DNA from 3 places in the Microbacterium sp. 22303 genome. Region 3 is predicted to be linked to each of the others. Evidence: predicted binding sites of a transcription regulator. Region 3 holds the regulator's gene; each other region holds the start of a gene.
What was found. Region 3 encodes LexA, which represses DNA repair genes until DNA is damaged. Its sites were predicted from a motif close to TCGAACANNTGTTCGA; they were not measured.
Positions count from the first base shown of each region.

Region 1: a site for LexA is predicted at 2,468-2,483, ahead of ACTJI8_RS05645 (DUF222 domain-containing protein). Genes of this name have one in related genera too.
Region 2: a site for LexA is predicted at 2,614-2,629, ahead of ACTJI8_RS10800 (DUF222 domain-containing protein). Genes of this name have one in related genera too.

Region 1 covers NZ_JBQEOQ010000001.1:1,195,781-1,199,961, forward strand. The annotation lists gene ACTJI8_RS05640 (aldo/keto reductase) at 22-975, opposite strand; gene ACTJI8_RS05645 (DUF222 domain-containing protein) at 1,084-2,457, opposite strand; gene ACTJI8_RS05650 (pseudouridine synthase) at 2,629-3,591, shown strand; gene ACTJI8_RS05655 (methionine ABC transporter permease) at 3,596-4,181, opposite strand, start outside.
Region 2 covers NZ_JBQEOQ010000003.1:275,570-279,750, reverse strand. The annotation lists gene ACTJI8_RS10805 (DUF998 domain-containing protein) at 48-1,124, shown strand; gene ACTJI8_RS10800 (DUF222 domain-containing protein) at 1,281-2,603, opposite strand; gene ACTJI8_RS10795 (aldehyde dehydrogenase family protein) at 2,905-4,181, shown strand, end outside.
Region 3 covers NZ_JBQEOQ010000006.1:35,942-40,122, forward strand. The annotation lists gene hisB (imidazoleglycerol-phosphate dehydratase HisB) at 1-20, opposite strand, end outside; gene ACTJI8_RS16250 (histidinol-phosphate transaminase) at 17-1,102, opposite strand; gene ACTJI8_RS16255 (LysM peptidoglycan-binding domain-containing protein) at 1,203-1,559, opposite strand; gene ACTJI8_RS16260 (hypothetical protein) at 1,616-1,885, shown strand; gene lexA (transcriptional repressor LexA) at 1,882-2,568, shown strand; gene metE (5-methyltetrahydropteroyltriglutamate--homocysteine S-methyltransferase) at 2,689-4,181, opposite strand, start outside.

The DNA of each region.
Region 1 (4,181 bases), on a different contig from region 3:
CAGGGGTAATCGCCTTCGCCGTCAGACCCGCGTCGGCGTCCACTCCGAGACGTCGCTGAGGCGGGCGACCTCCTCGGCGGAGAGCTCCAGCCGCCCGCCCGTGAGCAGGTCAGCGACCTGTTCGGCCGTGCGCGCGCTGGCGATCGGGGCGGCCACGGTCGGCTGCGCCCGCAGCCACGCGAGCGCGGTCGCGGCGATCGAGGCGCCGTGCGCATCGCCGATCTCCTCGAGCGCGTCGATGATGCGCAGTCCGTGCTCCGTCGCAAACTTCGCCGCCTCGGAGGCGCGGGGCGAGGACTGTCCGGTCGCATCGGTCGAACGGTACTTGCCCGTGAGGAACCCACTCGCGAGCGCGTAGTACGGGATGAGGCTCAGCCCGAACTCGGTCGCCAGCGGAACGATGGTCTCCTCGACCTCGTTGCGGTGCACGAGGTTGTAATGCGGCTGCACAGCGACCGGCAGTGCGACGCCGGTCGATCGGGCGATCCGGATCCATTCGCGGATCCGGTCGGCAGAATAGTTCGACACCGCGATGTTGCGGACCAGGCCGTCCGTCACCAGCCGACCGAAGGCCGCCACGGTCTCCTCGAGAGGCACGCTCTCATCGTCGAAATGCGCGTAGTACAGGTCGATCGCGTCCACGCCGAGCCGATCGAGCGAGGCCTCCGCGGCGCGGCGCACGTTCGCCGCCGACAGACCACGGAACTGCGGGTGCTGGCTCACCTTCGTCGCGACCACGACGCCCTCCGGACGGCGCGAGGCGAGCCACTCCCCGATGATCGTCTCGCTCTCCCCGCCCTGGTTGCCCTCCACCCACGCGCTGTACACGTCGGCCGTGTCGATGAAGTCGCCGCCGCCTGCCACGAAGGCATCCAGAACGGCGAAGGACGCGTCGCGATCGGCGGTCCAGCCGAACACGTTGCCGCCGAGCGAGAGCGGGAAGACGGAGAGGTCACTGGATCCGATGCGAGTCATGCTCGGGGCAACCGATCGGCCGCGGAGAGTATTTCCATGTGACGCCGGATGACCCTCGCACGCCCGGGCACCGGCGGAAGGGCCTCGCTCGTCGAGCAGCGCGTCGCTCTAGAAGGGCGGTGGGTCGTTCGTTCGGAAACCGGTCGGGGTGATGACCTGGACGGTGTGGTTCTCGCGGGTGCGGTAGATCATCCGGGTGCGATGTCGTCGGACGTGATCGGCGGGGCACAACGGTCGCAGGTTGGCGATGTCGGTGGGGCCGCCTCGGGACCACGGGTGGTCGTGGTCGAGGTCGGCGTCGAGGGCGAGGCGGTCGCAGCCGTCCCTCGCGCAGGTCCCGTGCTGCAGGACCAGCCAGTCACGTTGCGCTTTCGTGGGTCGGTAGGTGCGCCGATCCATGTCCAAGACGATGCCGTGGACGGGGTCGGTGATCACGCGCCGGAATCCGGTCGCGTCCAGGAACGCCTGCCGGGCGGTGGCCGGGTCGATCGGACCGTGACCGACCAGCTGCGCCTCCGTCGCCGACGCGACCGGGTTGCCCGCCGGACTCAGCGAAGAGGCAGCGCTCGCCGTGGTGGCGGCGACGCCCGTGGCGACACCGAATGCGGATCCGGGCATCGCACCGGTGACGAGTCCGATGGGGACGGTCACGAACACCGTCGTCTTCGCAGCCTGCTCAGTACCGACGCCGAGCATCCAGTCGCACAGCAGGTCCGCACGAACCTGATCCCTCGTGCGGCCCTCCCGGCGGTCCTTCTGGAGGTGTTTCGCGGTCGAGGTGAGGCGTCGCTTGATCGCAACCGCCTTCACCGTCGGGATCAGGGCTGTCAACCAGGACATCCCGTCACCGGCGTCTTCCACGACCACCCGCCGGTCCACCATCCCGCGGGCATGTTTGCGCTCGGGCGGGGTGGGGTCGAGCCGGTCGGTGAGGATCGTCACTCGCCGTCGGAACGTGCTGATGGGCAGGTGCAACGCCCACCTCGACGCGGTCTCATCGATCAACGCGATCGCATCCGCCGCGTACTGCCGGACAGTCGGGTCGGCGCCGATCGGAGCCTGCAACCGCAACACCGCCGACACCGCGGCCTCCACGAACCGCAGGGACACGAACCCGTCCCGGGCGTGCTCCCACAACAACGGCAGGCACTCCGCCGCGGTCGACGCGGTGCATTCCAGTGAGCGGGCCTCGTTCTCCGAGATCTGCAACCGCACCGCCACATCGAAGAACACCGACCGGCGGGCATGATCCGCATCATCCGGATGCTCCCCGACCGTATAGATCTCAGGGTGTCGGCGAGCCAGCTCCACGACCTCCACGACCCGCTCCGCACGCTGCGCGGCCCGCTGGTTGATCGCGACGTCATCCTCTTGCAGACCATCCAGGATCCGCGCCGCGACGAACGCCTCATCCACCACGACCACCGCAGGAGCATCGGCAACAGCCAGCTCCTCAAGCGGTTCAACAGTGGTAGGTTTCATCCCCCGAGTCTAGCACTTATGTTCGAAAATGAGAAGAGGCGGGATCCAGAGAAGTCCCGAGAGAATCACGGCGATTACCGCCTGCCATCCGACGACCGCACTCGTCGGTGACGCCCGCCCGCGCGAGGCGCCGGACGGACTCACTACCCATCTAGGCTGGACGGAATGGGCATGGCATCTCCTCTCCCCGTCCGCGACGGCGTGGGCGCGACCCGGCTTCGCGTGCCGTCGGAGGGGCCGTGGCCCACCGTCGGCGCCTTCATGGCCGAGCGCTTCTTCCACCTCGACCCGGAGCGTCTGCTCAGCCGCTTCGACCGCGGCGAGATCGTCGCCATCGACGGCTCGCCACTCACCCGTGACACCGCGCTCGGCGTGCACGACTTCGTCTGGTACTACCGGGAGCCGGCGGTCGAGAAGCACATCCCGTTCGATGTCGAGATCCTGCATCAGGACGAGGATCTGGTCGTCGTGGACAAACCGCATTTCCTGCCGACCACGCCGGGGGGCAAATACCTGCAGAACTCGGCCCTGGTGCGCTTGCGCAATGCACTCGGCATCCCCGAGCTCACGCCGATCCACCGTCTCGACCGGGCGACGGCGGGCGTGCTGATGTTCTCTGCGCGGCCGGTCACCCGCGGCGCATACCAGCTGCTGTTCGAGAACCGCCACGTCGAGAAGGTCTACGAGGCCGTCTCCCTGCTGCCCGATGGGTGGGATCCGCGGGCACCGGCCCTCGGCGGATCCGCGTTTCCGCTCGTGCACCGCAACCACATCGAGAAGCTGCGCGGACACGTCTGCGTGCAGGTGGATCCGGATCGCGAACCGAATGCGGAGACCCTCGTGGAACTGCTCGGGTTCGACGACCGCGTGCTGCACACCCTGCTGCGCCCGCACTCGGGACGCATGCACCAGCTGCGCGTCCATCTCGCCGAGCTCGGCGCCGGAATCCTCCACGACGCGTTCTACCCCGAGCTGCTGCCCGAGCAGCCGGACGACTTCGACCGCCCGCTGCAGCTGCTCGCTCGCGAACTGCGCTTCACGGATCCGCTGACCGGCGCCCCCCGCGAGTTCCGCACCCGACGCACGCTGCAGGACGCGCCGGCCGAGGCTGACAGCCCACGACCGCGCCCCTGACGGTTCAGCGCCGCATGATCCGACGCGCGAGCCAGGTGCCGAAGGTCTGCACGAGGTGCACGAACACGACGATCAGGATGATCGCAGCCCACATCACCACCGGCTCGAACTGACGGAAGCCGTAGACCTGGGCGAAGGCGCCGAGGCCGCCGCCGCCGACCAGTCCCGCCATCGCCGTCATGTCGATGAGCGCGACCACGATGAAGGTGTAGCCGAGGATCAGGGGACCGAGCGCCTCGGGCATGGCGACCGTGAACAGGATCCGCCAGGGACCCGCGCCCATCGCTCGCGCGGCCTCGATCACGCCGGGCGACACCGACACGAGATGCTGTTCGACGATGCGGCCGATCGCGAACGACGCGGCGACACCGATCGCGAACGCGCCGGCGTTGATGCCGATACCCGTGCCGATGACGATTCGGGTGAACGGCTGGAGTACCGCGATGAAGATCACGAAAGGGATCGGGCGGATGAAGTTCACCAGGAACGAGATCAGGATGCTCACCGGGCGGTTGGGCAGCAGTCCCCCGGGACGGGTGACATACAAGCCGATGCCGATCAGCGTGCCGATCACGCCCGCCATCGCGAGC
Region 2 (4,181 bases), on a different contig from region 3:
TGATCACCTGGATACGCGACGCGCGCGCTTTGGCGACGCTGCGCCAGATGCGCGAGACCGACGCGCTGCTGACAGGGGCGATCGCCTTCGTGCTGGGGTTCCTCGTGGCGTTCGCGATATTCTGGAACCGCACCCTGTCGATCACCGGCCCCTGGTCCGTCGGCGCGGTCGCTGCGATCGGCGGCGCTGCCGTGGCTGTACTGAGCTTCACCGCCGGCCGCATCGGGCTGCGCATGGAAGCGGTCGAAGCGCCCGAGAAGCAGGATCCGAGCGCCGCGAACGACGGCTTCGCGATCCCCGGGCAGAAGCTGCGCTGGTACGAGCTCGTCGCGATATCCCTCGCACATGGTGCGGTCGCGCTGCTCGCGTTGTTCGGACTCGCCGCGCTGCTCGAGGCGAGCTTCCGCGACGCCCCGGTCTTCCCCTTCCCCGGTGCCATTCTCGTCGCGGTCGCGCTCGCCCTCACCGCCTATGTCTGCTACCTCAGCGCGGCCGCGCTCAGCCCCACCTCGATCTCGCTGATCCTCGCGATCTTCCTTGTGATCGGCGCTCTCACCGCCATGCTCGAGGCGACGGATCCGCACTGGTGGCGTGACAACCTCTCCGCGCTGGGCATGTCGAGCAACGCCTCCTCGCCCGCGTTCAACAGCACCCTCATCGTGGCGGGCGTGATGGTCACCACGATCGCCCGCTATGCCACGGCGGCGCTGCCCGTGCCGGAGCCGAGGGATGAGCGCGGGCGCACGATCGTGCGGGTCGCCCTGATCCTGATCGGGCTCTTCCTCGCCTGTGTAGGGATCTTCCCCGTGGATCGCTTCTTCCTCCTGCACAACACGGTCGCGACGGGCATGGCGGTCTGCTTCGCCGCGGTCGTGATCGCGCTTCCCTGGCTGCTGCGACGGATCTCGCGAGTGTTCGTGGTGCTGGGCTGGGTGTTCGTGCTGGTGATCGCGCTGCTCGGAGTGTTCTTCGCGACCGGCTACTACAACCTCACCGCGGTCGAGCTCGTCGCCGCCGTGCTGATCTTCAGCTGGATCATCGTGTTCCTGCGTACCGCGGGCGCCGACCACGGACCGTGGGACGCCGAGCGCGTCGTCCGCGCCCAGGCCGCCGCCCGGAGCTGAGCAATATTCGCGACAGGGAAGGTGCGAACCGAACGGGCTCGGGGGCGTCCCCTTCGCGCGATGAGTGTCACCCTAAGGACGCGCCATCGTGGATGCTCTAAGCGTTGCGCCGGGCGATTTTGGAGCGGCGCCGCGAGCACGCGAACTCCGCCCTGATCAGAAGGGTGGTGGGTCGTTCGTTCGGAAACCGGTCGGGGTGATGACTTGGACGGTGTGGTTCTCGCGGTTCCGGTAGATCATCCTGGTGCGATGTCGTCGGACGTGATCGGCGGGGCACAGCGGTCGCAGGTTGCTCGTGTTGGTGGGTCCGCCTCGGGACCAGGGGTGGTCGTGGTCGAGGTCGGCGTCGAGCGCGAGCCGGTCGCAGCCGTCTCTCGCGCAGGTGCCGTGCTGCAGGACCAGCCAGTCACGTTGCGCCTTGGTGGGCCGATACGTGCGCCGATCCATGTCCAAGACGATGCCGTGGACGGGGTCGGTGATCACGCGCCGGAACCCGGTCGCATCCAGGAACGCCTGCCGTGCGGTGGCCGGGTCGATCGGACCGTGCCCGACCAGCTGCGCCTCCGTGCCCGAGGCGACCGGATTGCCCAGGAACGCTGTCGACGGCACTGCCGTCACGGTCTCACCGGTGACGAGGCCGATCGGTACGGTCACGAACACCGTCGTCTTCACCGCCCGGTCAGTACCGACACCCAGCAGCCAATCGCACAGCAAGTCCGCACGAACCTGATCCCTCGTGCGCCCCTCCCGGCGGTCCTTCTGGAGGTGTTTCGCGGTCGAGGTGAGGCGTCGCTTGATCGCAACCGCCTTCACCGTCGGGATCAGGGCTGTCAACCAGGACATCCCGTCACCGGCGTCTTCCACGACCACCCGCCGGTCCACCATCCCGCGGGCATGTTTGCGCTCGGGCGGGGTGGGGTCGAGCCGGTCGGTGAGGATCGTCACTCGCCGTCGGAACGTGCTGATGGGCAGGTGCAACGCCCACCTCGACGCGGTCTCATCGATCAACGCGATCGCATCCGCCGCGTACTGGCGGGCAGTCGGGTCAGCCCCGACCGGAGCCTGCAACCGCAACACCGCCGACACCGCGGTTTCCACGAACCGGAGTGACACGAACCCGTCCCGGGCGTGCTCCCACAACAACGGTAGGCACTCCGCCGCGGTCGACGCGGTGCACTCCAGCGAGCGGGCCTCGTTCTCCGAGATCTGCAACCGCACGGCCACATCGAAGAACACCGACCGCCGCGCATGATCCGCATCATCCCCGACCGCATAGATCTCAGGGTGTCGGCGGGCCAGGTCCACGACCTCCACGACCCGCTCCGCACGCCGCACCGCCCGCTGATTCAACGCGACATCATCCTCCTGCAACCCATCCAGGATCCGCGCGGCGACGAACGTCTCATCCACCACCACCATCACCTGAGGAGCATCGGCAACAGCCAGCTCCTCGAACAGTGCAGCGGTGGGGTGTTCCATTCCCCAAGTCTAGCACTTATGTTCGAACTACGGAAGAGCCAATCCGCCAGTTCCCCCGGGAAATCGCGGCCTGGGACGCTGCCGCCGAGCCCGTTCGAGAGGCGACGGGTCCGGCATCGTCGGGGCGCGGAGCATGACGAACGCCTGCAGTGGGACGGTATTGACGCTTTGTGCGGGAACGGGCTCGTGGAGATCCCTTCGCGGCTGGACGAGCGCCGTGCACTGCATGACAAGTCGCGGCGAGCCACCCCGTCGACAATGGGAGCATCGACCGTCGTCCGCACACTCGAAGGAGAGACCGATGACCGACACGTCCGCTGTGTCCGCGCTGCTCGACCGTATCCAGGCGCCCGAGGGCTCCGGCCGCGACATCCCCGATGCCGCCACGCGCGAGATCATCGGCCGCGCTCCCGTGCAGACCGCCGCCGACCTCGATGACGCCATCGCCCGCGCCAAGGCCGCGCAGCCCGCCTGGGAGGCACTCGGCCATGCGAAGCGGAGCGAACTGCTGCTCGCCGCGGCCGATGCGATCGACGCGAATGCGGAGGCGCTCGCGCAGCTGCTCTCCCGTGAGCAGGGCAAGCCGCTGAACGGCCCGAACGCCCGGTTCGAAGTGGGGGCGTGCACGGCGTGGCTGCGCACCAACGCGACGACGGTGCTGGAGCCCGAAGTGCTCGTCGACGACGAGAATCTGCACGCCGAGCTGGTCTACAAGCCCGCCGGCGTCGTGGGTGCGATCGGGCCGTGGAACTGGCCGTTGATGATCACCATCTGGCAGATCGGCCCGTCGCTGCGGATGGGGAACACCGTGGTCGCCAAGCCCAGCGAGTACACGCCGCTGAGCGTGCTGGCTCTGCTGTCGGTCATGAACGAGGTGCTGCCGGCCGACGTGCTGATCGGCATCTCCGGCGACCGCGAGGTCGGCGCGGGGATCGCGTCGCACCCCGACATCGACAAGATCATGTTCACCGGATCCACGGCCACCGGCCGGAAGATCATCGAGAGCTCCGCCGGCAATCTCGCCCGCCTCACGCTCGAACTCGGCGGCAACGACGCGGGCATCGTGCTTCCCGGCACGGATCCGGCCGCGATCGCCGAGGACCTGTTCTGGGGTGCGTTCATCAACACGGGCCAGACCTGCGCGGCCATGAAGCGCCTCTACGTGCACGACTCGCTGTACGACCAGGTCGTCGACGCGCTCGCCGGCATCGCCGCGAACGTGCCGATCGGCAACGGCCTGGACGAGAACAATGTGCTGGGCCCGCTGCAGAACAAGCAGCAGTTCGACATCGTCTCACGCCTCGTCGAGGACGCGAAGGCGCGCGGCGCCCGCATCGTGACGGGCGGCGAGGCGGCTCCCGAGCTCGGCGAGCTGTTCTACCGGCCCACGATCGTGGCCGACATCCCGAACGATGCGGCGCTCGTGCAGGAGGAGCAGTTCGGGCCGGCGCTGCCGATCATCCGCTACTCCGACGTCGACGAGGCGTTCGCGCTCGCCAACGCGGTCGATGTGGGCCTCGGCGCCTCGGTGTGGTCGAGCGACCCTGAGGCGGCCCGCGAAGCCGCGACCCGGATGCA
Region 3 (4,181 bases):
GCAGGGGTCTCAGCGGTCATGAGGCCGATCCTATCGAGGCGAGGGCGTCCAGGAATGCGGTGGTCTCGGCCTCGGTGCCGGCCGTGACGCGCAGGTGGTTCGGGATGCCGACATCGCGGATCAGCACGCCCTTGTCATACAGAGCGCGCCACGTTGCCGCCGGGTCCGCGACGCCGCCGAACAGCACGAAGTTCGACCAGGACGGGTGCGGCGTGTAGCCGAGGGCCTCGAGCGTGGCCGAGATCCGATCGCGCTGCGCGACGATCTCGTCGACCATCGCGAGCATGATCGGCGCATTGCGCAGGGCCGCGACCGCCGCCGCCTGGGTGAGGGCACTCAGGTGGTACGGCAGGCGCACGAGACGCAGTGCGTCGATGAATGCCGGATCCGCCGCGAGGTAGCCGACCCGCGCTCCGGCGAAGGCGAAGGCCTTGCTCATGGTGCGGGAGACGGCGAGCCGCGGACGTCCCTGCAGCAGCGTCAGCGCCGACGGCGAATCCTTCGGGGCGAACTCCTGGTAGGCCTCGTCCACGATCACGATGCCGCGCGCCGCCTCGTACACCGCCTCGATCACGTCGAGCCGGAGCGGAGTGCCGGTGGGGTTGTTCGGCGCGCACAGCAGGATGACGTCGGGGTCGTGCTCCCTGACCTGTGCCACCGCCTCGTCGACGGTGAGCTCGTAGTCGGGGTGGCGGGTACCGGCGATCCAGAAAGCCCCCGTGCCCTGAGTGAGCAGCGGGTACATGGAATAGGTCGGGGCGAACCCGAACACGGTGCGACCGGGACCGGCGAACGCCTGCAGGATGTGCTGCAGCACCTCGTTCGAGCCGTTACCGGCCCAGATGTTCGCGGCGGTGAGGTCATGGCCGAGGTAGCCGGCGAACGCCTCACGGAGCTCTGTGAACTCACGATCCGGATAGCGGTTGACGTCACGCAGCGCCACGGCGATGTCGTCGAGGATGTCGCTCGCGACCTGCTCCGGCACCGGATGCGTGTTCTCGTTCACGTTCAGCGCCACGGGCAGCGGAGCCTGCGGGGCGCCGTAGGGCCGCAGCCCACGGAGATCGTCGCGAAGGGGTAAGTCGTCGAGCGAGACAGTCACCCTGCCATGCTAGGCGGCCGCGCTGTGGTGCGTGGCACAGATGACCGCGGTTGCTGAGCGACGCCGAAGTACGGTTGCTGAGCGACGCCGAAGTACGGGATCAGCGCCCGGTCGATCCGTACCGTGCCGGGATCGCCAGGTGTTGTCCGACCTCGATCACACCTCCGTCGACGAGGTTCAGCTTCGAGATCTCGGCGACCACGTCGCGCGGGTCGGCATTCGGCGCGATCTCGCCCGCGATCGACCACAGGGTGTCGCCGGGCTGCACCGTGACGGTCGCGAAGGTGTTGCCCGTCGTCTGCTCCCCGGAGGCGAGCGCGGATCCGCTGCTCAGCGCCGCGAACGCGATCGTTCCGGACACCGGGAGCGCGACCAGCGCCGCGAGCACGCGCCGGCCGCGTGCGGTGATCCGCAGTCGCGTGGCGGGTACCTGACCGGCGAAGGTGATGCTGCTCATGGTGCTTCTCCTCAGTGTCTGTGTCGGTCCGCCTCTCCCCGGATCCGCATCCTCTGATGAGAATCTTCGAATCCGGGCCTCTGGAGAGGCGAACCTACGTACCGAAACTACTTTCGAGTTCGAACATCTGTCAAGCCTTCTTCGAATATCAGTTCCGAAGACTTGCCGACACGCTCGAACAGATCTATCGATTCCGGCCCGATCTCGGATACGGTTTCGATACGAAGACCCCATCACGGACCACCGACATTCGAATCGCCGCCCGCGAATCCATGCCGATCCCACCGATCCGCGAGGGCACGACGCACACGAAGGAGATGGCATGAGCGACGGTGCGGCCCCCGGCCCCGAGGCCCCGCGGACACGGCGCCGCAAGAGCCTCAGTGCGAAGCAGATGGCGATCCTCGAGGTCATCCAGACCTCGATCGCGCGGCACGGCTACCCGCCGAGCATGCGCGAGATCGGCGACGCCGTCGGCCTCAAGTCCCTCAGCAGCGTGACGCATCAGCTCGGCCAGCTCGAGCTCAGCGGCTATCTGCGTCGCGATGCCGGCAAGACCCGGGCCATGGAGGTCCTGATCGACCTTCCCGGCACATCCACCGAGAATCCCGCCGATACGGCCCCGTCCGTCGGCGACGCGGCACTCGTGCCCCTCGTGGGCCGGATCGCCGCCGGTGTGCCGATCACCGCCGAGCAGCAGGTCGAGGAGATCTTCCCGCTCCCCCGTCAGCTCGTCGGCAAGGGCGATCTGTTCATGCTGAAGGTCTCTGGCGAGTCGATGATCGACGCGGCCATCTGCGACGGCGACTGGGTCGTCGTGCGCTCTCAGGGCACGGCGGAGAACGGCGAGATCGTCGCCGCGATGCTCGACGGCGAAGCCACGGTGAAGACGTTCCGCCGTCGCGACGGCCACGTGTGGCTGCTCCCCCGCAACAGCGCATTCGAACCGATCCTCGGCGACGATGCGACGGTGCTCGGCAAGGTCGTGGCGGTGCTGCGCGCGGTCTGATTCCCGCCCCTTCCACGTCGAAGCCCCCTCTGCGTACCGAGGCCCCCTCTCAGATCCGTATCTGGGAGGGGGCCTCGGTGCTGCGAGGGGGCCTCGATGAAGACGCCCGGTGCGGGAAGGTCAGACCGCGACCGACACGTCCTCGCGGACGCGGCGGGTGGCCTCGACGATGTTGCGCAGCGAGGCGTTGGTCTCCTCGTAGCCGCGGGTCTTCAGACCGCAGTCCGGGTTGACCCAGAGCTGCCGCGTGGGGATCTCCTCGACGGCACGGCGCAGGAGCGTCTCCACCTCGGACGCGTCGGGGATGCGCGGCGAGTGGATGTCGTAGACGCCCGGTCCGATGCCGTGGTCGAAGCCCGACGCAGCGATGTCGGTGACGACCTCCATGCGGCTGCGCGCGGCCTCGATCGAGGTCACGTCGGCGTCCAGCGCCTTGATCGCGTCGATGACGACGCCGAACTCCGAGTAGCAGAGGTGGGTGTGCACCTGCGTGGCCGTCTCGGCGCCCGCGGTGGAGAGGCGGAAGGAGGCGACGGACCAGTCCAGGTACGCGGGCTGGTCGGCCTGCTTGAGAGGCAGGAGCTCGCGCAGCGCCGGCTCGTCGACCTGGATGACGCCGATGCCGGCGGCCTCCAGGTCCGCGATCTCGTCGCGCAGCGCAAGAGCCACCTGGTTGGCGGTCTCGGCGAGCGGCTGGTCGTCGCGGACGAACGACCAGGCCAGGATCGTCACCGGACCCGTCAGCATCCCCTTCATGGGCTTCGCCGTGAGCGACTGCGCGTACTGCGACCACTCGACCGTGATCGGGGCCGGCCGCGAGACATCGCCCCAGAGGATCGACGGGCGGGTGGCACGGGATCCGTAGGACTGCACCCAGCCGTTCTCGGTGACGTCGAAGCCGTCGAGGTTCTCGGCGAAGTACTGCACCATGTCGTTGCGCTCGGGCTCGCCGTGCACGAGCACGTCCAGGCCCAGTTCCTCCTGCAGCGTCACGACGCGGCCGATCTCCTCGCGGAGGAAGCCGTCGTACTCATCCGCCGTGATCTCGCCCTTGGTGAACTGCGCGCGGGCGCGGCGGATCTCGCCGGTCTGCGGGAAGGACCCGATCGTGGTGAGCGGAAGCGCGGGCAGATCGAGCGCGATGGACTGCGCAGCCACCCGGGCGTCGTAGTCGCCGCGGTCGAAGTCCGTGGCGGTCAGTGCGGCGGTGCGGGCACGGACGGCGTCCACGCGCACGCCGGGCGCGCCGAGCCGGTCGGTCAGAGCGGCGGAGGCGGCGTCGAGCTCCACGGCGATCGCGGCGCGACCCTCGGAGAGTCCCTTCGCGAGGGTGGTGACCTGCGCGACCTTCTGGTCGGCGAAGGCGAGCCAGTTCACCAGGCGGGCGTCGAGCTTCGACTCGTCCTCGACGTCGTGCGGCACGTGCTGCAGCGACGTGGAGGTCGACGCGGACACACCAGCCGCACCGAGGTCGCGCAGTGCCTCGAGCGTGTCGAAGGCTGCGGCCAGGTCGCCCCGCCAGATGTTGTGCCCGTCGATCACGCCTCCGACCAGAACCTTGTCGGCGAGTCCCGGAACAGCGGCGGGCACGGTGCCGCGCACGAGGTCGAGAC